4 regions of the Acidovorax sp. ST3 genome follow, and region 1 is predicted to be linked to each of the others. Evidence: predicted binding sites of a transcription regulator. Region 1 holds the regulator's gene; each other region holds the start of a gene.
What was found. Region 1 encodes FNR, which switches genes on or off when oxygen is low (the NO sensors DNR and NnrR bind a similar motif). Its sites were predicted from a motif close to TTGATNNNNATCAA; they were not measured.
Positions count from the first base shown of each region.

Region 2: the regulator FNR is predicted to act here: its motif matches at 3,057-3,070, upstream of DNK89_RS10510 (FeoA family protein).
Region 3: the regulator FNR is predicted to act here: its motif matches at 3,937-3,950, upstream of DNK89_RS12795 (hemerythrin domain-containing protein).
Region 4: the regulator FNR is predicted to act here: its motif matches at 2,818-2,831, upstream of DNK89_RS14075 (hemerythrin domain-containing protein).

Region 1 is NZ_QKVP01000005.1:264,096-269,460, reverse strand. It holds gene DNK89_RS17405 (HD-GYP domain-containing protein) at 1-617, opposite strand, end outside; gene DNK89_RS17400 (sulfite exporter TauE/SafE family protein) at 821-1,546, opposite strand; gene hemN (oxygen-independent coproporphyrinogen III oxidase) at 1,552-2,934, opposite strand; gene fnr (fumarate/nitrate reduction transcriptional regulator Fnr) at 3,124-3,846, shown strand; gene DNK89_RS17385 (hypothetical protein) at 3,946-4,239, opposite strand; gene DNK89_RS17380 (FixH family protein) at 4,296-4,574, opposite strand; gene ccoG (cytochrome c oxidase accessory protein CcoG) at 4,639-5,365, opposite strand, start outside.
Region 2 is NZ_QKVP01000003.1:263,074-268,438, reverse strand. It holds gene DNK89_RS10525 (NAD(P)-dependent oxidoreductase) at 1-519, shown strand, start outside; gene DNK89_RS10520 (S9 family peptidase) at 760-2,604, shown strand; gene DNK89_RS10515 (copper-binding protein) at 2,625-3,023, shown strand; gene DNK89_RS10510 (FeoA family protein) at 3,161-3,490, shown strand; gene DNK89_RS10505 (ferrous iron transporter B) at 3,487-5,365, shown strand, end outside.
Region 3 is NZ_QKVP01000004.1:19,383-24,747, reverse strand. It holds gene DNK89_RS12815 (DUF1501 domain-containing protein) at 1-395, opposite strand, end outside; gene DNK89_RS12810 (DUF1800 family protein) at 404-2,542, opposite strand; gene DNK89_RS12805 (CsbD family protein) at 2,913-3,131, shown strand; gene DNK89_RS12800 (hypothetical protein) at 3,252-3,833, shown strand; gene DNK89_RS12795 (hemerythrin domain-containing protein) at 4,018-4,554, shown strand; gene DNK89_RS12790 (sensor domain-containing diguanylate cyclase) at 4,739-5,365, shown strand, end outside.
Region 4 is NZ_QKVP01000004.1:295,465-300,829, forward strand. It holds gene DNK89_RS14065 (YbfB/YjiJ family MFS transporter) at 1-873, opposite strand, end outside; gene DNK89_RS14070 (alkene reductase) at 1,044-2,147, shown strand; gene DNK89_RS14075 (hemerythrin domain-containing protein) at 2,172-2,759, opposite strand; gene DNK89_RS14080 (methyl-accepting chemotaxis protein) at 2,914-4,581, opposite strand; gene DNK89_RS14085 (cation-translocating P-type ATPase) at 4,700-5,365, opposite strand, start outside.

The DNA of each region.
Region 1 (5,365 bases):
TCCTCGCTCTTCATGCCCAGGGACCGCCCCAGCAGCAACGAAATCACCATCACATTGATCGGATGCAATCCGTTGCGCTCGCCCACGCCCTCGGACAGCAGCCGGATGACGGAGTCGCCGTTTTCCAGCAGTTCGGTCACGCATCCAGAGACCAGCGCCTCGCCCTTGGCCCTGGCCTGGTCCGGGTGCTCGGAAACCGTGCGCTCCATGGACTGGTACTGACGGGTGGCTTCTGAGAAACGCTGATTGCAGGCGGCCAAGGCCCGGTTTTGTGCTTCCAGCAGCTCACGGCGACGCTGTGCCTCGGGGTCTACGACAGTGGCCGTCCCAGGCCCGGGCGCATCCAGGCCGTTGGGCGGTGGGGCTGTCATCTCGGGCACGCTCCAGGCAGCAGGCACCAGCTCCTGCAGTTCTGGATCGCTCTTTTTGGGGACGTAACGTACCTCGGTCAACCCCAGCTCGCGCAAGGTGGCGATCTGTTCCGACGACGCCACCCGGAAACTGCTGGTCGGGAACGGATGGTGCATCCAGCCCACGTCGAGCTGGATGTACATGCCGACACGCAGTTGGCTGATGTCGATGAGGATGGATGAGTTCACGTCAGGCGCACGATACATGGCGACATCAATGCCACCAATAGTTACGCAGATTATCACCAGTTCCAGTGACGTGGCGAAGAACCGGCAGACCGCGCAGCGATCCGGCAACACTTGGCAGAAATCGGGCCTGATTGGAGCACCGCAGTAGCTTGGGCTGAGGCATCGCTCCGCTTGGAACCAGCGGGCGATTGGGGATGACAGGACGAATCAGCGCAGCGCGTTCAGCGGCACCAGAGCGACGGCTTGTAAATGAGATCCATCCACAACGCCCAGGCAGCGACCGCGCACAGCATGGCGCCTGCGGCCCTCGTGCCCCACTGAGCCCGTGCGAGATTCAGGCGGTTGCGAAGGCTGCTCCAAGCCCAAGGGCCACCCACCAGCCAGACCCCGCTGCCCACGGCAAACAGGGCCATGGTCAGGGCCCCCTCCAGCGCCCCTCCACTGAGCGCGGCGACCAACAGGGCCGAATAGAGCAACCCGCAAGGCATCAGGGCCCACAGGACTCCGGCCGCCATCACGCCGCCTGGCGCCCCGACCAGCGGTCGAACACGCGCCCACACGGACCGACCCGCCTGCTCCACCCAAGCAGGCTGGCGCGACTGCACCATCATCATGAGCCCCCAGGCCATCACCGCCACGTGCATCAGCGTCCAGGCGGGACGCAACGCGGTGGTCTGCTGGGTCAGCCATGCCAGACTGTCCATGGCCAAGGCCGCCAATGCACCGGCGCTGGCATAGCCCACCAGGCGCCCCGCATGAAAGGCTACGGTGCGCTGCAGTACGCCGCCACGTGGCGCCCAGCGCACCACCCGCTCGGCACTGCCCTCCGCCAGTGGCGCACCGCCCTGCCCCACAAGTACTCCACAGGGCGCGGAGCACATGGCCAGGCAGTGGGACCCGCCGGCGAGTCCCATGAGCAGAGCAGTCCAGCCAACCGTGGCAAGCATAGGTATCAGATGATGCGCGAAAACCGGGCGCGGTTGCGATCTGCCTGCAGATAGCGGTCAAAAACCATGGCGATGCCCCGCACGAAGAACCAACCGGTCGCGGTCACTTCAATGCCCTCAGGCCCAACGCGCACCAGCCCTTGCCCCTGCATGCCCTCCAATTGGGCCAACTCCGCCGCGAAATACTGACGGAAGTCGATCAGCCACGCCTGCTCCATCGGCTCGAACAACAGTTCCCCTTGGCACATCAGGGCCATGATGGCCGCACGGCGTACCAGGTCGTCGCGCGTGAGCGCCAACCCGCGCACCACGGGCAACCGCCCCTGGTCCAGAAAGTCGTAGTACTCATCCAGCGTCTTGGAGTTCTGGCTGTAGGTTGCCCCCACACGGCCAATGGCCGATACGCCCAGACCGATCAAATCGCAGTCCGGCTGCGTGCTGTAGCCCTGGAAGTTGCGGTGCAGGCGCCCCTGGCGCTTGGCCACGGCAAGGGCGTCGGTGGGCAGCGCAAAGTGGTCCATGCCCACGTACGCGTATCCAGCATCCATGAAGGCATCGAGCGAGCGCGACAACATGGAGAGCTTGCTCGCGCCCGTGGGCAACTCCGCAGAGATGATGCGGCGCTGTGGCTTGAAACGCTCTGGCAGGTGCGCGTAAGCATACAGCGCGATGCGGTCAGGCCGCAGTTGCGCCACCTGGGCCAGCGTGCGGTCAAAAGACTCGGGCGTCTGGCGCGGCAGGCCGTAGATCAAATCCACATTCACCGAGTCAAAGCCCAACGAACGCGCAGACTCCACCAGCGCAAACACCTGTTCGGCGGGCTGGATGCGGTGCACAGCCTTCTGCACTTCGGCATCAAAGTCCTGCACGCCAAAACTCAGCCGGTTAAAACCCAGCTCAGCCAACAGTGCAAGACGCTCTGCATTGACGGTGCGAGGGTCCACCTCGATGGAGTATTCCCCCCCAGGCGCCAGCGTGAAGCTGCGCTTGAGCATGGCCATCAGCTCTCGCAGGCCCGCATCGGAGAGGAAGGTGGGCGTGCCTCCACCCAGGTGCAGTTGACTCACCACCTGTCCCACGCCACAGTGCGCGGTGTGCAGGTCGATCTCGCGGCTCAGGTAGCGCAAGTAGACCTCGGCGCGGTCATGGTGCTTGGTGATGATCTTGTTGCAGGCGCAGTAGTAGCACAGGGATTCGCAAAACGGGATGTGCACGTACAGGGACAGCGGCATGGCCTTGGCCAGCGTGCCCGAGCGGCGCTGTTGCAGCGCCAGCACGTAGTCTTCCTGACCAAACGCCTCCACGAAACGGTCGGCCGTTGGATAGGATGTATAGCGGGGCCCTGGCACGTCAAAGCGGCGCAGAAGGTCTGGCGAAACAGCAGTCATGGGGAAATTTCCTTGCGTACACCTTGACTGTGCCGTAGGCTCTGGGACATGTCCTTGACCTGCATCAAGTGAACCCGCAAGCGATACGGCGACAATTTGATGAAGGTCAGCCGCTTGCCCGCGCCCTGTATTCAGGTTCGTGTACGGCAAGCGCGATATGCTTGACCGCTAACCCAAGCCCATGTGTCTATGAACCCGCTCACCATCAAAGTCGCCTGCTCCAACTGCAACCTCCGCGAGCTGTGCATGCCCGTGGGCTTGAACGAAGAGCAACTGCAGCGCATTGACGAGGTCGTTGCTGTCCGCCGCAAGGTCAAGCGCGGCGGCACGCTGTTTCGCAATGGCGAGTCCTTCACGTCCCTGTATGCCATCCGCACCGGTTTTTTCAAGACCTGCGTGGCCACCGAAGACGGTCGCGACCAAGTCACAGGTTTTCAGATGGCGGGGGAGATCATCGGGCTGGACGGCATCGTGAACGACCACCATACCTGTGACGCGGTGGCCCTTGAGGATGCCGAGGTCTGCGTCATGCCTTTCGACCGCATCGAAGAACTTTCCCGCGAAGTCACGGCCCTGCAGCACCACGTGCACAAGATCATGAGCCGCGAGATCGTGCGCGAACATGGTGTGATGCTGCTGCTGGGCAGCATGCGTGCCGAGGAGCGGCTGGCGGCCTTCTTGCTCAACCTGGTGCAGCGCCTGCATGCACGGGGCTTCTCGCAATCAGAACTGGTGCTGCGCATGACGCGCGAAGAGATCGGCAGCTACCTGGGCCTCAAACTTGAAACAGTGAGCCGCACCTTCTCTAAATTTGTGGAAGAAGGCATCGTGGAGGTCAAACAGCGCCATGTGCGCATCCTTGACACCGATGCCCTGCGACGCATTGTGAACAGCCAGCAGACCTGCCACTGATTACGGTCCCTCCTAGGCTGAGGGTTGGGCCCATACAAAATCCGCCTGTCTCTTCTAAAACGGCATGCACCGCATGCCTGCATCAACTGGCGAAAAGACTCAGGAGCAAGATGATGTCTTGCGGCAATCGTCAGGCCGCTCCCCGTCGGGCACGGGACAGCGGTTGACCTCAAACGGTGACATGGACAGCAGCGTGGTCAACGCGCTGGTGGCCATGGTGATGGCCCAGAACACAAAAAATGCGAGGGTGTACACCCCCTGCCGCGACAGCGCCAGAGGCTGCCCGAACCAATGCAGGTCCTGGGGGTCCACCATGGCAAAAACCAGCATCTCCAGCACACCCGCCATCAAAAAGGCGGGCCATGCAATCCACATCAGGCGTTGCGTCCACATATCGGTTCTGTCTCCTGGTGCTGCCGGGGTCGCCCGGGTGCGCGACCCTGGGGTTTTCAGCGTGGTTGGTCCTGCACGGGGGTGGCCGCGTGGTTGCGGGCCTTGAGGGCCGGCGCCAGACTCTTTTCCGGCGCCACCAGTGTCTTGTTGATTTCGATGCCCTGGCGGTAGTAGTCCTCCGCCACCACGGGGTCGGGCCGCGAAATCGCCAGCCACAGCGTCACAAAGCCCGCCACGATCACGATCAGAGGCCCGGCAATCACCAGCCACACATGGCCAAACTTCCACCAGGGTACGGTTGCCGCCGGGGTTGCAATGGCAGGGTTTGAAGACATGGTGCTTTACTCCTCAACAATATCGGTCAAAGTGCGGCCCCGAAGGGCCCCACCGGAATACCGCTCAACGCGGTACAAGGAACACGGATTTTTCCGTCACATGAGCCGCTGCTCCTACGGCCTGCACATCAAACTGAACGGCATGTGACCCGGGCGTGGCGGAACCATAAGGAATCTGCAACCGCACGGCCACCCAGCGAGACTCTGCCGCGCCAATGTCCACTTCAGCCTCGGAAGCCACTTCGAGCCTATCCAGGCCCCGCGCGCTGATGCGATAACGCTGCTCGCCCTCGGTGGCATTCATGATCTGCAGCCGGTAAATGTTCTCCAGCTTGCCACCTGCCACGATGCGCGAGAGCGCAGCGCGGTCCCGCACCACATCCACCTTTAGCGGCGTGCGCACCACCAGGCTGGCCAACATGGCCACGCAGAGGGTGACCAGCACGGCGCTGTAAATCAGCACGCGGGGACGCAGCACGCGGCGCAACATCTGCGACTGCGTCCAGTGCTTGGCCACGCCGTTCTGGGTCGAATAGCGGATGAGCCCACGCGGGTACTGCATCTTGTCCATCACGGTGTTGCAGGCGTCCACGCACAGGCCACAGCCGATGCATTCGTACTGCAAGCCCTTGCGGATGTCGATGCCTACCGGACAGACTTGCACACAGAGCGAGCAGTCAATGCAATCGCCCAGCCCCTGGGCTTTGTAGTCGATGCTCTTCTTGCGCGGACCACGCTGCTCGCCACGTTCAGGGTCGTAGGTAACGATCAGCGTGTCTTTATCAAACATC
Region 2 (5,365 bases), on a different contig from region 1:
GTTTCGGGATCGCGCAAGCCAGCAGAGTCTGGAAAGCTGGTGGGCATGCTGGCGGGCGACCCGGCCAGCGTGCAGGCGGTGCAGCCGTTGCTGGCGCCCATGTGCCACACCACCTTTGTGTGCGGAGCGGTGCCGTCGGCACTGCTGATGAAGCTGTCGGTGAACCTTTTTCTCATCACCATGGTGACTGGACTGTGCGAAGCCGCGCACTTTGCCGACCACCATGGTCTGGACATGGAGCTGTTCCGCTCGGTGCTCGATGCGGGCCCCATGGCCAGCAGCGTGTCGCAGGTGAAGCTGGCCAAGCTGGTGGCGCGCGACTTCGAGGTGCAGGCCGCCATCCACGATGTGCTCAAGAACAACCAGCTCGTGGCCCAGGCGGCACGCAATGCACGGCTGGCATCGCCGCTGCTGGATGCGTGCCACGCACTGTTCGCGCAGACCGCCGACATGGGCCTGGGGCAGGAGGACATGGTGGCGGTGGTCAGAGCGCTGGAGGCGCGTACCGAGGCGCTGTAGCGGAGCACTTCGCCCACAGCACGCTGCGATATGCGTGCCGGTGTGCCGACTCGGCCCTTTGGCTGGCGCAAAGGTTGGGCATTCCACAATGCCGCCATGTTGTACGAGATGAGGAGGAGTTCCGTGGCGTCAAGATGGATAGGGTGGTGTGCGGTGTTGTCGGGAGTTTTGTTGGCGGGCTGCGCCAGCGGCCCGACGCATCCCACACTGGCAGGAGCCCAGCTGCCCGAATTGATCCCCGTGCGCGACTTCGTCGCCAGCCGCCAGTCCACCGGCGGCTACCGCGTGTCGCCCGATGGAAAGCGCATTGCCTGGTTTGGCACCGACGGCGTGGTGCCTGCGATCTGGGTGCAGTCCATCGATGGGGGCGACGCCAAGGCGTTTCGCATCCGTGCGCGCACCATCCGCTTCAGTGCCGACAGCCGCTGGCTCGGCATCACGGCCGACCCCACGGGCGATGAAAACACCCGCATCTATGCGGGCGCGGTCGAGGGCCCAGGCACAGAGTTGCGCGAGTTGATGCCCGCACCGCGTTCGGTGGCGCATTTTGCGGAGGCGGTGGATGCATCGTCCGACTTCATCGTCACCTCCAACCAGCGCGACAAGAAGGTGTTTGACCTGTACCGCGTGAACCCTGCGGGCGGCGCGCCGGTGCTGCTGGCCACCAACCCCGGCAACGTGAACTGGTGGGGTGTGGACACCAAGGGTCAGCTGCGCGCCCGGGCACAGATCCAGGGCGAGCAAGTGCTGCTGGAGCGGCCCGGCACCGAGCCAAGCACCTGGGTGACGGTGGCAGAGCGCAGCCGGTGGGACACGCTGAACATCTTTGGCTTGCACGACGAAGGCCGCAAGGCCTGGGCGCTGTCCAACCGGGGGCGCGACAAACTGGCGCTGGTGCGGATCGATCTGACGACAGGTGCCGAGGAAGAGTGGTTTGCCTCGCCCGACGTGGACTTGGATGAAGTTACGCTCAGTCGCCGCACTCGCGAGCCCCTGCTGGCGTACTTCATGCCGGGCTACCCGGCGCGCAAGGTGTTCGACGCCGCGCTTGATGCACAGTTGTCTGCGCTGGCAGGAGATCAACCGGCAGAGGTGCTTGTGACCAGTCTGGACCGGACTGACAAAGTGCTCACGGTCGCTGTCGCCACGGACCGGGGCACGCGCAGCTACCTGCTGCGTGACGGACACGAGCCTCGCTTTCTGGGCGAAAACCGCCTGAGCCTGATTGCCAAGGACCTGGCGCCCACCCGGCCCATCACGTACACCGCGCGGGACGGCCTGACCATTCACGGCTACCTCACGCTACCCGTGGGGGTTGCGCCTGAGCGGCTGCCCACCGTGCTGCTGGTGCATGGCGGCCCATGGCGGCGTGACCGGTGGGGCGATGGCCTCACCAGCCGCTCCATGCAGCAGTTCTTGGCCAACCGGGGCTATGCCGTGCTGCAGGTGAACTACCGGGGCTCCAGCGGCTACGGCCGCAACCACATGGAAAAAGCCCGGGGCGAGTTCGCGGGCCGCATGCACGACGATCTGGTGGACGGCGTGCGCTGGGCGGTGGAGCGTGGCGTGGCCGACCCGCAGCGCGTGGCGATCTATGGCGCGAGCTACGGCGGCTATTCAGCCCTGGTGGGTGCCACCTTCACGCCCGAAGTCTTTGCGTGTGCCGTGGATGTGGTGGGCGTGACGGACATCGCGCGCCTGCTGGAGGCTGCCCCGCCGTATTGGGAGCTGGGCCTGCCCTGGTGGCACCGCTATGTTGGCAACCCGGCCGTGCCGGAAGACCGTGCGCGCATGGATGCGAAGTCGCCCCTGTACCGGGCGGAGCATGCGCAAAAGCCCATCCTCATCATGCACGGTGTGAACGACCCGCGCGTGAAGCTGGAGCAGTCCGAATGGATGGTGGCGGCCCTGCGCAAGGCGGGCAAAGAGGTGGACTACGTCACCTTCAAAGGGGACGGCCACGGCAACCAGCGCTGGCCCAACAATCTCACCATGTACCGCAAGACCGAGGACTTCCTCGCCCGATGCCTGGGTGGGCGGACCAGCGGTTTTGACTACTACCAGCTGGGCGCGTGGGCGTTCTGATGGGGCAGGCAGTCACTTGGTTGCTTGCCCGCTGGGGGCGGCACGGCTGCGCGCTTGCCACCGCACTGGCCTTGCCCGCCGTGTGGGGTGCGGCAGGCGCCCAGCCCGTTGCACCGGCGGGCGCGGCCTCGGCTGCTGCAGAGGGTGCAGCCCCTGCGGCTCCGGTCTACACCCGTGCGCGGCTGGTGTCTGTGGAGATGGATGCGGGCGGCAACGCCACGCTTGTGCGGCTCAAGCTGCTGCCCCGCGCCAAGTTGCCATTCACCACACAGACCTTCCGGGTGGCCAACCCCGCGTTGCTGCACGGCATTTCGCAGGGGTCCTGGGTGCAGTTCACTGCCCGGCACATCGACGGCGAAAACACGCTCACGTCCATCCGCGTTACGGCGGAGTGCAAGAGGTTGGAGCCATGTGACTGACTGACTGCCCGGCAGGGCAAGGGCCACTGCAGCTTGCGCTGCATCAAGGAGAGATTGCGACGGCGACCACTGCGATACAGATATTGGTAGAATGAGAATCACTATTATTTGTATCGAGGCCAGTCACCATGAAAACCATGGACGATGGCGCTGCGGCGCGGTTGCATCTTCCTACGCAGCAGAACCTGTCCTCGCGGCTGGACCAGTTGCCGCGCCGCGCCTTGGGCCGGGTCACGGGCTTGTTGCCCGCGCAGGACGCGCAAGAGCACAGCATGCTGCTGCGCTTGCTGGAGATTGGCTTCCTGCCCGGTGAAACCGTGCAGGTGGTCGCACGCGGCGGATGGGGGGGCGACCCCATCGCGGTGCGGGTGGGGCAGGCTACGTTTGCGCTGCGTCGCCAGGAGGCCTCGATGGTGCAGGTGCAGCCGCTGGATGACACCAGCCTGTCTGCCAAGGAGCTGGCATGAACGCCCAGGCTACTGTGCAGCCCACCGCCGCCGATGCGCCCCTGCGCGTGGCGCTGCTGGGCAACCCCAACTGCGGCAAGACCGCGCTGTTCAACCTGCTCACGGGTGCGCGCCAGAAGGTGGCCAACTACGCGGGCGTGACGGTGGAGCGCAAGGAAGGCCTGCTGCAGACCGCCGCCGGCCGCCGCGTGCGCGTGCTGGACCTACCGGGCGCCTACAGCCTGCACGCACACAGCGTGGACGAGGCCATCACCCGCGACATCGTGCGCGGGCGCCGCGCCGGCGAGCCCGTGCCCGATGTGCTGGTGTGCGTGACCGATGCCACCCACCTGCGCCTGAACCTGCGCCTGGTGCTGGAGGCGCGCGCCCTGGGCCTGCCCATGGTGCTGGTGCTCAACATGATGGACGTGGCCGAGCGCCAGGGCATTGCGATTGACCGCGAGGCGCTGTCGCGCGAGCTGGGCATGCCCGTGCTGGCCACCGTGGGCGTGCGCGGCAACGGCGCCCAGGAGCTGGTGCAGTGGCTGGACAGTGCCAACCTGCAGCAACTGCAGCGCCCGGTGGTGGCGCCCGATGCGGCGGCGCGCCTGGACGCGAGCGATCTGGAGGCGCAGAACGATGTCATTCGCACCCACCAGGAGGTGCGGCGCATTCTGGACCAGGCCGTGCGCGTGCCGGTGGTTAGCCTGCGAACGGACGACCGCATCGATGCGGTGGTGCTGCACCCGGTGTGGGGCCTGTTGATCCTGGCGGCCACGCTGTTCCTGATGTTCCAGGCGGTGTTCAGTTGGGCCGAGCTGCCCAAGTCGTGGATCGAAGATGGCGTGGGCTGGCTGGCAGCCCAGGTCAACGCCCACATGGCGGACGGCCCCTTGCGCAGCCTGCTGACCGACGGGGTGCTGGCGGGCGCGGGCGGGGTGCTGGTGTTTTTGCCGCAAATCCTGTTTCTGTTCCTGTTCATCCTGGCGCTGGAGGACTCGGGCTACCTGCCGCGCGCGGCGTTCTTGCTGGACCGCGTGATGGGCACGGTAGGCCTGTCGGGCCGCTCGTTCATTCCGCTGCTGTCGAGCTTTGCGTGTGCCGTGCCAGGCGTGATGGCCACACGCTCCATCACCCACTGGCGCGACCGGCTGGTGACCATCATGATCGCCCCGCTCATGACCTGCTCGGCGCGCCTGCCGGTGTATGCGCTGCTGATTGCGGCCTTCATCCCCGAGCGCACCGTGGCGGGGGTGTTCAATCTGCAGGGCGTGGTGCTGTTTGCGCTGTATGTGGCGGGCATCGTCAGCGCCATGGCCGTGGCGGCGGTGGCCAAGCTGGCCCGCAGCGACACGCGCGCCACGCCGCTGATGATGGAGCTGCCCGCGTACCGCTGGCCCAGCGTGCGGGGCCTGGCTTATGGGCTGTACGAGCGGGCGGTGATTTTCATCAAGCGGGTGGGCGGCATCATCCTGGCCGTCACCGTGTTGTTGTGGTTCCTGTCCACCTACCCCGGCGCGCCAGAAGGCGCCACGCAGCCCGCCATCACTTACAGCCTGGCCGGCCAGTTGGGTCGCCTGCTGGAGGTCATCGTGGCGCCGATTGGCTTCAACTGGCAGATTGCGATTGCGCTGGTGCCCGGCATGGCGGCGCGCGAGGTGGCGGTGAGCGCACTGGGCACGGTGTACGCGCTGTCTGCCACGGGCGACGAGGTGGCCAGCCAGCTGGGGTCGCTGATTGCGGGCTCGTGGTCGCTGGCCACTGCGCTATCGCTGATGGCCTGGTATGTGTTTGCGCCGCAATGCATCTCCACCATCGCCGCCGTGCGGCGTGAGACCAATGGCTGGCGCTACCCGCTGCTCATGGTGGGGTACCTGTTTGCCATGGCGTATGCCG
Region 3 (5,365 bases), on a different contig from region 1:
CCGCTGTTGAACAGGCCGGCCAGCCCTGTCATGGCCGGGTGCAGCGCGTACTGGCGACCACCCGGCAGCGGCGTGGTGGGCGTCAGCAGCGTGGGGGTGAGGGCTGCCTTGGCCAGCGCGATGCCGCCGGCCGTCTGGCCTGCGCCACCGCCCCGGATGGTGTTGTAGCGGTTGTAGCTGTCATCATCGTAGGTGACCACGGTGTTGGCGTAGTCGTTGCCGCCGTACAGGAACACGCAGACCAGCGCCTTGTAGTCGGTGGCATTGAAGGCCGCCGCCTCGCCCATGGCGGCCAGGTTGAGGGCAAAGGGCAGGGCCGTGCCCGCCAGGCCTAGCTGGGTGGAGCGGCGCAGGAACGCGCGGCGGGTATGGAGTTCGGGTTGAAGCAGGTGCATGGCAGGGCTTACTTTTGAACGAGGTATTCGGCCGAAGCCATGACCAGGAAAACGGCGGCCGCCACGCGGTCGAGCTTGACGGAGTCGGTGCTGGCGTTGGTGACGGGCGTCGCCTTGAGTGCGTCCGCAATGAGCTTGACGGTGGCGGCAGATAGCTGGCCTGCACACATCAGCAGGTTGATGCGGGCCACCAGCGCGTCGGCATCGGTCACGATGGCCAGCTCGTTGGTGTAGCTGGCCTTGATGTCGTAGCCGTTGTTGGAGGTGCTGGCGTTGTTGGGCAGCTCGGGGGCGTTCACGTAGATGCCGTTGCGGATTACGCCCTGCATGTAGTTGAGGTAGCCCCCCACGCTGCTTTCGTTGACCAGCTGGAACTCGGGGGCTACGGCGCCTGCGGCGGCCAATGCGGTGGATGGCGGAATGTAGCCCGGGCGGAAGAAGTTGAACACCGAGGGCGAACGCAACGGGCTCTGGCCCAGGCGCGAGCCGGGGTCGCTCAGGTCGCCGATCTTCCAGCTGCCCTGTGCCGAGTTGATGCCGAAGGTGCGGCCCCACTGCACAAAGCGCAGCATGGGCTCGCGCAGCTTGCCAAAGCCGGGCTGGGTGAGGCCTGCGGGCGAGCGGGCTTCGTCGTCCAGCAAGATGGCCTTGACCACAGCGCGCAGGTCACCCCGCACGCCGGCGCCGTTGTTGTTGAAGGCAGCCGCCACGCGCGCCACGTAGGCGGGAGACGGGTTGCTGGTGACCAGCCGCTGGATGAGCTGCTTGCCGATGAACGGACCCACGTTGGGGTGGTTGAACAAGGTGTCCAGCGCAGTCTTGAGGGCTGCAGCGCCGGGCGTGTTGGCGGGGATCGTCGTTCCGAGGAATGTCGCCGCCAGCGTGGAGTGGCGCGAGGCATTGAGTGCCATGGGCAGCCGCGCAAAGGTGGTGTTGGAGACCACCCGCGTGGTGCCTGGCACGGTGGTGGGCACGTTCTGCGTCTGGTCGTAGTCGTAGCCTGTGAACACGCGTGCCAGATTGGTCACGTCGTTCATGGTGTAGCTGTCAATGGGCTTGCCTGCGCCGTCCTTCTTGGGAGTCCCGTCGATGTTCAGTTCGACCAGCCCGATGGACATGAGCTGCATGACCTCGCGGGCATAGTTTTCGTCGGGCTGACGGCCCGTGGCGGGGTTTTCCTTCTGGTTGCCACGGGTGTTGAGGTAGTAACCCATGGCCGCGTTCAGCGTCACGTTCTCCAGCACGGAGCGGTAGTTGCCGAAAGCGTTGTTCACCAGCTGGTCCCAGTACCAGGCCATGGCGTGGCAGCGCCAGGTGATGTCCACGCCGCTGAGCGAGACCACGCAGATCTCGGACAGCGCCAGCGCCACCCGTTTGCGCAGTCCGTCCGGCGACTTCATGAGCTGGTACCAGATCATGTAGTCGGCGGGGTAGGAGTTGTCGTAGTAGGCCGTGTCGTTGCTGATGTCTGCGTAGCCGCGCTGGTTCAGCCAGTCCCAGCCGGAAATACCCGTAGGGGCGTTGAATTGTGAATTCAGCCAGGCATCGAATCCGACAGAGCGGACTGTAGCGATGTCTTGTGTTGAGACCGCCAACCCGGCCTGCAACAGAAAGCGTGCGGCCTCTTTGTCGTCTAGCGGTCGCCCGCTGGAAAAGACCGCATCACTGAAGCTGGCCAGTGCCCCAACGTTGACCACTAAATTGCTGGTTGGTTGGCCTAGCACTACGACGCTGCCTTGATATACGCCCAGGTAGTTACCGGTGCCCCCGTAGTAGCGGAAGGACAGCGCGCCGTCGGTGAGGGTGGCCTGGTGTGAGTCGAAGTACTGCGGGAAGATCATTTCCGCCCAGTCCATAAACTCATCAGGTGTGGGTGTGCGAGCAGCAGCTTGGTTCGATCGATAGAAGCCAGAGCCTTCCATATCACCCAACAATGGCATGCGAGGCGCAGTGCTGGCCTGCATCAGTGTTTTGGGGGCCTCCACATCTCCGCCGCCACAGGCGGCCAAGGCAGTGGACGCGAACAGCGCCGTCAGCAGGGGCGCATGGGCCCGACTGCTGGTGGCTGTTGATGCGTTGGGAAGGGGCTGGCCCTCAGGTGCCTCTGCAACCGCAGTTGTCAGAGTCTCCTCGTATGGATGTGTCATGGTGGTCGTGGTCAAAAGTCTGCCGCTGGCAGCACAGCCGTGACTAAATCACACGCCGCGCCCGCCTGGAAACACAAGTGTTACCAAGCGAAACACGCCTCTGCAATGCCTGCCGCACCCAGGGTCTGAATGATGGGCCATTGCAACACTTTGTACCCTGCGGGGGCGGCGTTGGGCCTTCGCCAGAGGGCCAGAGCCACTGCATCGGCGATGTCCGTCACGCCCGTAGTCCTGTGCTGACGCGTGCTGCGTGGCGCGGACTACGGCGTCGGCGCCCGATCATTTTTACAGTGAACTCCATCGCATCACGCAAAGGTTCCACGCACTTCGAGTGGATGGCTGAAGCGAAATTCGCACAAGGAGTCACACCATGAATGAAGACACCATCAAGGGCAACTGGAAGCAGTTCAAGGGCAAGATGATCGAACAGTGGGGCAAGCTCACGAACGACGATTTCGATGTCATTGACGGCAAGCGCGAACAGTTCCTGGGCAAGCTGCAAGAGCGCCAGGGCATTGCCCGCGACGCGGCTGAAAAGCAGCTCAAGGAATGGCAAGACCGCCACCCTGACTTCCGCTTCAACGACTGATAGCGCAAACAGCGTGACCGCGCTGCGGGGCCTTCGCTCCGCGCCCCGCCAGGCCACCCCTGGCGCACCGCCCCCCAAAAATTCACACCCATTGCATTCAATTTCATCGAGGAGAAAACCATGACATTCCAACGCACCCTGATCGCCGCCTGCGCAGCTGGTCTGATGGCGACCACCGCTTTTGCCATGACCCCTGCGGAACACAAGGCCGCCAAGGAAAGCATCTCGGCAGACTACAAGATGAACAAGCAAAAGTGCGATGCCCTCAAGGCCAACGCCAAGGACATCTGCGTGAAGGAAGCCAAGGGCGCGGAAGACGTGGCCAAGGCGGAACTTGAAGCCCAGTACAAGCCCAGCGCCAAGGCCAGCCAGAAGGTCGCTGAAGCCCGCGCCGATGCCGCCTACGCCGTCGCCAAGGAAAAGTGCGACGACCTGACCGGCAACGCCAAGGACGTGTGCGTGAAGGATGCCAAGGCCGAACACGTGAAGGCCAAGGAAAACGCCAAGGTGGCCGCCGCTCAGGCCAAGCCTGCAGACACGGCCGCCGAGAAGGCTGCCAACGTGGCCGAGGCCCGCAAGGATGCCACCGCCGAGAAGAACGAAGCCAACTACAAGGCCGCCAAGGAGCGCTGCGACGCCATGAGCGGCGACCTCAAGTCCAAGTGTGTGGACGACGCCAAGCGCATGTACGGCCAGAGCTGATCGGCCGGGCGTTGAGCGCCTGACCTGATACCTTGCCCTACCAGGCTGTACCAGGCCCTGCCCGCTGCGCGCGGCGCAGGGCCTGGCTGCGTATGGGGATGCCATGACCTGCATCAACACCCGGCAGGTCCGGGGCTTCTAAGCTCGCAGCTTCGCTTGATCTGCCGCCTGCCCAAGGAGTCCCATGGCCCACCTCGAATGGTCTGATGCACTGAACCTCGACCTGCCCCTGATGGATGACACCCACCGGGAGTTTGTCGACCTGCTGGCCGCCGTGGACCAGGCCCGCGACGCAGAGCTGCTGCCCCGCTGGCGTACGCTGGTGGAGCACACCGAGCAGCATTTCGGCCAGGAAGACGACTGGATGGCTTCTACCCGCTTTGCTTCGGGCAACTGCCACAGCATGCAGCACAAGGTGGTGCTGCAGGTGATGCGGGAAGGCACGGCCCGCGCCGAGCAGGGCGACCTGAAGGTGCTGCGGGTGATGGCCAGCGAGCTGGCGCTGTGGTTTCCGCAGCACGCGCAGAGCATGGATGCCTCGCTGGCACTGCACCTGCGCCGCGTGGGCTTTGACCCCACCACGGGCGTGGTGCACGCTCCCACAGCGCTGCCCGAGGCATTGATCCACGGATGCGGTGGCGCCACCTGCTCAGACTCCGGCGCGCCCGGTGCCGACGAGCCCGCTTCCCAGCGTGATGCCGCACCTGCCTTGGCAGCCTGACCCCCATATATTGACGGACTGCCCGCTGCAGTGGGCACACCGAACGCTGCACCAGAGCATCAAGGTAAGCGTTCCGCCTGACGAAGTCATGGGGCAATCGGGCTAACACCCATGCAGCTGTGCGGCTTGTATGGCATGCTGCCCCATCTCAAGGCAAATGGGGGCGGCGCGGCCGCTTCGCGTCATGGCCGACACCACCCCTTCTGACGACCCCTGCGACGACACCGACCGCCTGCAAGCCCTGCAGCGCTACGGCATTCTTGACACCCCCATGGAGCCCGCTTACGACGAGCTGGCCGACCTGGCGGGTTACATCTGCGAAGCCCCCGTGGCCCTGATCAGCCTGCTGGACAACCAGCGCCAGTGGTTCAAGGCCGCGCGCGGGTTTGCACTGCGGGAGACCCCGCTGAACGAGTCCGTGTGCCGCTACGCCATCCGGCAGTCCGGCGTCTTCATCGTGCCCGACCTGGCGCAAGACCCGCGTTTTGCGCACTACGCCATCGTCACGCAAAAGAACCCGCTGCGCTTTTACGCCGGGGCGCCGCTGGTCACGCCGGACGGGTTTGTGCTGGGCACGCTGTGCGTGCTGGACCACCGGCCGCGCGAGCTGTCTGCCAAGGTGCAGGACCTGCTCAGTGCCCTGGCGCGCCAGGTGATCCGGCTGCTGGAGCTCAAGCGCGCCAACGACCGCCAGGGCCAGATGCTGGTGGAGCTGGAGGCGGCCCGCCACCAGATGGACGTGCTGGCCCATACCGATGTGCTGACCGGCCTGGCCAACCGCCGCTCGTTCACCGACCGCCTGCGCCAGGAA
Region 4 (5,365 bases), on a different contig from region 1:
GCGGTCCAGCAGCCCGGCCCAGATGCGCGACGACAGCACCACGGCCAGCCCCAGCAGGGCGTAGAACAGAGTCACCTCGCCCGCACCCCGGCCCTGCTCGCGCAGCAGCGCCACCACAAAGGTCATGTAGCCGATGTAGCCCACGCCAAACAGGCCGTAACCCAGCAGCGCAGGGGCCAAGGCCCGCCAGCGCACGCGGTCGGGCGCTGCAGCCGCCGGTGTGGTCGCGGATGCAGCCGCCACAGGTGCTGCCAGCCCGCTCAACACCCGCGCCGGCCACAGCAGCGCCAGCGTGGCCGCCACACAGGCCAACGCCAGCGCCCACCAGGCCCAGGTCCAGCCATGCGGCGCAGGCGCCACGCCCAGCACCGCGGGCACCAGCAGCGCCGACAGGCTGATGCCCCAACCCGTGCCGCCGTAGTACAGGCCCAGCAGCAATCCGCTGCGCCCCGGCACCTGCGCACCCAGCCGCGCCGCGAGCAAGCCCCCGGCAATGAACACCAGCGCACTGGCCCCACCAGCCAGCAGGCGCTGCGCCAGCAAGGGCGTTGCCTGCGTGAAAAACCCGCTCAGGCCCATGAACACCGTAGCCATCACCGCGCCCACCAGCAGCACTGCCCCCGGCGCCACGCGCCGCAACAGCCAGGGCGTGACCAGAGCACCGAGCAAGTAGCCCAGCGCATTCGCCGTGTTCATGCCCCCTGCCAGCGTGTAAGACCAGCCCAGGTCTTCTCGCATGGGCGGCAGCAACAGGGCATAGGCAAACCGCGTGATGCCCAGCGAAATGGCGGCCCCCATCGACAGGGCCACGGCAAGCCACAGGCTGCGCAACGGAGAGATGGAAAGCGGTGCGGAGGGCGGTGGCGAGGGCATGGCGGTCCATTCTCATGCAACCGCACCCGCGCCGCTTGCGCCGCCGGGACAGCACGGGGTTAACACAAAACCGGAGCCCTTGTTGACGCCAGTGTGCTGCACGTTTTGCGCTGCAGCATTAAGCTGCAAGGCTGCTTTGTTTGCACGTACCTCTACAGGACACCTTCAACATGACCTCTTTGTTTGAACCCACCCGCGCGGGCGACCTCCAGCTGGCCAACCGCATTGCCATGGCGCCGCTCACGCGCAACCGCTCGCCCGAGGCCATCCCCACCGACCTGGTCGCCACCTACTACGCGCAGCGCGCCAGTGCCGGTCTCATCATTTCCGAGGCCACAGCCATCAGCCCGCAAGCCCAGGGCTATGCCGATGTGCCGGGCCTCTATGGCACCGAACAGCTGGACGGCTGGAAGAAGGTGACCCGCGCCGTGCACGACGCCGGCGGCAAGATCGTGGTGCAGCTGTGGCACGTGGGCCGTGTCTCGCACACCGACCTGCAGCCGGGCAATGCTGCACCCGTCGCACCCTCGGCCGTGCAGGCCAACACCAAGACCGTGCTCATCAAGGACGGCGTGCCCACCTTCACGCCCACCTCCATGCCCCGCGCACTCGACGCCGAAGAGATCCCCGGCATCGTGCAGGACTACCGCCACGCCGCGCGCAACGCCATTGCGTCGGGTTTTGACGGTGTGGAAATCCACGCAGCCAACGGCTACCTGATCGACCAGTTCCTCAAGACCGGCGCCAACCAGCGCACCGACGACTATGGCGGCAGCATCGCCAACCGCGCGCGCCTGCTGCTGGAAGTGACCCGCGCCATCGTCGAGGAAATCGGCGGCGGCCGCACCGGCATCCGCCTGTCGCCCGTCACCCCCGCCAACGACATCGTGGACGCCGATCCGCAGCCGCTGTTCGACCATGTGGTGCGCCAGCTGGCGCCCCTGGGCCTTGCCTACATCCACGTGATCGAAGGCGCCACCGGCGGCCCGCGCGAGGTGGAAGGCCGCCCGTTTGACTACGCCGCCCTCAAGGCCGCCTACCGCGCAGCGGGTGGCAAGGGTGCATGGATGGTCAACAACGCCTACACGCGCGAACTGGCCGATGCCGCCCTGGCCAACGGTGCCGACATCGTGGCCTTTGGACGCCCCTTCATCGCCAACCCCGACCTGGTGGCGCGCCTGAAAGCCAACGCCCCGCTCAACGAGGTGAACCGGGCCACGCTGTACGGCGGCGGGGCCGAGGGGTACACGGACTACCCGGCGCTCAGCGCCTGAGTCCCCACCGAGCGGCGCTGCCGCTCAGGAGGGTGAACCGAGCCCGATCGGGCTCGGCGCCCGCATCACGATGCGGGTGAACAGGCGGTCATACGCCGCATCGCGCGGCTTGCCGGGGGCCAGCGGGTTGGTGTTGCTGGCAAAGGCCGCGTCGATGGCGGTCCAGTCGCTCGGCTGCAGGGCCTCCTGCGCGGCGGGCAGCACCACGGTTTCTTCCAGGCGCATGTGCTCCAGGTAAAAGCGGATGTAGCGCTCCAGCGCCAGCGCAAACGCCTCGCGGCGCGCATCGCCCATCAGCTCCCAGCCCAGCAGCAGGTGCTGCAGTTCGCGCACCGCGGCCTCGCCGCCGGCATGGTCTCGCTCCAGCTGGGCGATGGCCTCGGCCGCCTGGGGTGAGCGCTCGGCCACCTTGGGGAACAGCCACTGCGACTCCTTGGGGTGGTGCTGCCGCTCGGGAAACTCATCGATGTAGAACAGCATCGCCCGCATCACGTCAAAGAACGCAGCGGGCTCGTCACCTGGGCCCTGGTCCAGCATCAGGCGCAGCGAGTGCAGCACCGCTGCGAGCGACGCATGCTCCTCGCGAATGGTTCGCAGACTGATCGACGGCATGGCGCACTCCCCAGGTTCAACAAGGCCCCAAGGGTGCCACGCGCTCCCCGGTGCGCCCATGACGCAGGTCAATAAACCGCCGGGCAGCACCGCCCACAAAAAAGCCCCGCAGACCAGGCCTGCGGGGCTCGTCGAAAGGAAAGGCCTGGTGCGGTCAGTGCGTCAGGCGTGCCTGCGCAGGGCCTGCAGCCAGCGCCTGGGGCGCCTGGTCTGCATAGGGGGCAGCCACTGCGCCGCCGTGGCCATAGCCACCGGCCGATTCGGCCAGACGGAACTGCTGCACCACGTGCGACAGGCGCGCGGCCTGCTCGCGCAGCGACTCGGCAGCGGCGGCGGACTCTTCCACCAGCGCCGCGTTCTGCTGCGTCATGCGGTCGATCTCGCCCACCGAGCTGTTCACCTGGCCAATGCCGGCCGATTGCTCGGACGCTGCGGCCGTGATCTCGCCAATGATGTCGCCCACGCGCTGCACGCTGCTCACGATGTCCTTCATGGCCGTGCCGGCTTCTTCCACGTGGCGCACGCCGCCGTCCACAGCCGTCACGCTGCTCTGGATCAGTCCCTTGATGTCGCTGGCCGCCGCCGCACTGCGCTGCGCCAGGCTGCGCACCTCGCTGGCCACCACCGCAAAGCCCCGGCCCTGCTCGCCTGCGCGGGCCGCTTCCACGGCCGCGTTCAGCGCCAGGATATTGGTCTGGAAGGCAATGGAGTCGATCAGGCCGATGATGTCGCCGATCTTGCGGCTCGATGTCGAAATCTCGTGCATGCTGGCTACGGCCTGCTGCACCACGCCGCCACCGTGGGTGGCCATCTGCGAGGCCGACGCGGCCAGCTGGTTCGCCATCTGCGACGACGACGCCGTCTGTTGCACCGTGGACGTGAGCTGCGACAGCGAAGACACAGCTTCTTGCGCGTTACTGGCCGTCTGCTCGGTGCGTTGCGACAGGTCCTGATTGCCCGTAGCGATCTCCTGGCTGGCCGTGGCGATGTTGCCGCTGGCATCCCGCACCTGCGCCACCAGTGCGCTCAGGCCTTGCTGCATGTCGCGCAGCGCGCGCTGCAGGTCGGCCACTTCGTCCTTGCCCTCGGCAGCAATGTGCTGCGACAGGTCGCCGCCCGCAATGGCCTGGGCCATCTTGCGTGCTTCTTCGAGGGGCTTGCAGATGGAGTTCATGTTCATCAGCGTGGTGGGCACCACCACCACCACGGTGATCAGCACCGCCAGCACAAACAGCCACTTGGTCTGGTTGGACACCTCGCTCTGCTGCGCCACCGACTTGGACACCTCGGCGCGCAGCACCGAGTCCAGCTCGGCCATCAGCTTGTCGGCCTCGGCAAACTCGGCCACGGCCTTGCCGCTCATGCGGTTGGCAATGGTGGCGGTGTCGTAGCCGCCCGCCTCCAGCTGGCGCGCCACGTGCGCAAACAGCTCGCGATAGCTGTCCAGGCGCTTGACGATGTTGCGCACCACCGCGTTGTCAGAGTCTTCCCCGCCTTCCAGGAACTTGTTGGCAATCTTCTTGGCCTTGTCCTGGCTCTCCACCCACTTGGCATGGGCGGCCTTCACGGCTTCGGGCTTTTCGTAGCCAATGATCATGTCCTTCTCGTACTGGCGGATGGCCCCCATCTCGCCCCGCAGCTCGGCCATGCTGCTCACCTTGGCGAACGAGTGGTCCATGAAGTTCTGGCTCATGTCGTTGATGCGGAACATGCCCAGCATGCCCGCGCCCCCCAGCAGCCCCAGCAGGCCCAGCACCACGCCAATGGCGCCCAGCATGCGCAAACGTATGGTGAACTGCCGCATGAGCGAGAAGAGATTCATGATCTGTCGTCCTTGATATAGCTATGCCAATGCGGTCGCCGCACCTCCCCCGAGGCGACGGATTCGCAACAAATCGTTGCAGTTTGCCAGACATCGATGACCGTGCTGTACGTATTTATCACATGCGCCACCGCTTGAGTAGGAGGGCATTCGCCATCACGCTGACCGAACTCAGCGCCATGGCTGCGCCCGCCACCACCGGGTTCAGGTAACCCAGCGCCGCCAGCGGAATGCCCGCCACGTTGTATGCAAACGCCCAGAACAGGTTCTGGCGGATCTTCATCACCGTGCGGTGCGAAATATCCAGCGCCGCCGCCACCAGCATCGGGTCGCCGCGCATCAGCGTAATGCCCGCTGCGTGCATGGCCACATCAGTCCCGTTGCCCATGGCCATGCCCACATCGGCCGCCGCCAGCGCGGGGGCATCGTTAACGCCGTCGCCCACCATCGCCACATGATGGTGCTTGCCATCGGTGCCCTGTTGCAACGCAGCCACCTTGGCCGCCTTGTCGCCCGGCAACACCTCGGCCATCACCTCGCCCGCGGCCGGGTCCAGCCCCAGTCGACGCGCCATGGCCTCGGCCGCGCCCCGGTTGTCGCCCGACACCATCACGGTGCGAATGCCGCGCGCCTTGAGCGCCGCCAGCGCCTCGCGCGCGCCCGGCTTGGGCTCGTCGCCAAAGGCCATCAATGCCCGCAGCGCCAACCCTTCCGTGACCCGCTGGGCCACGGCGGACACCGTGGCGCCTTCGCGCTGCAACGCCTCCGCGCGGTCTGACAGCGG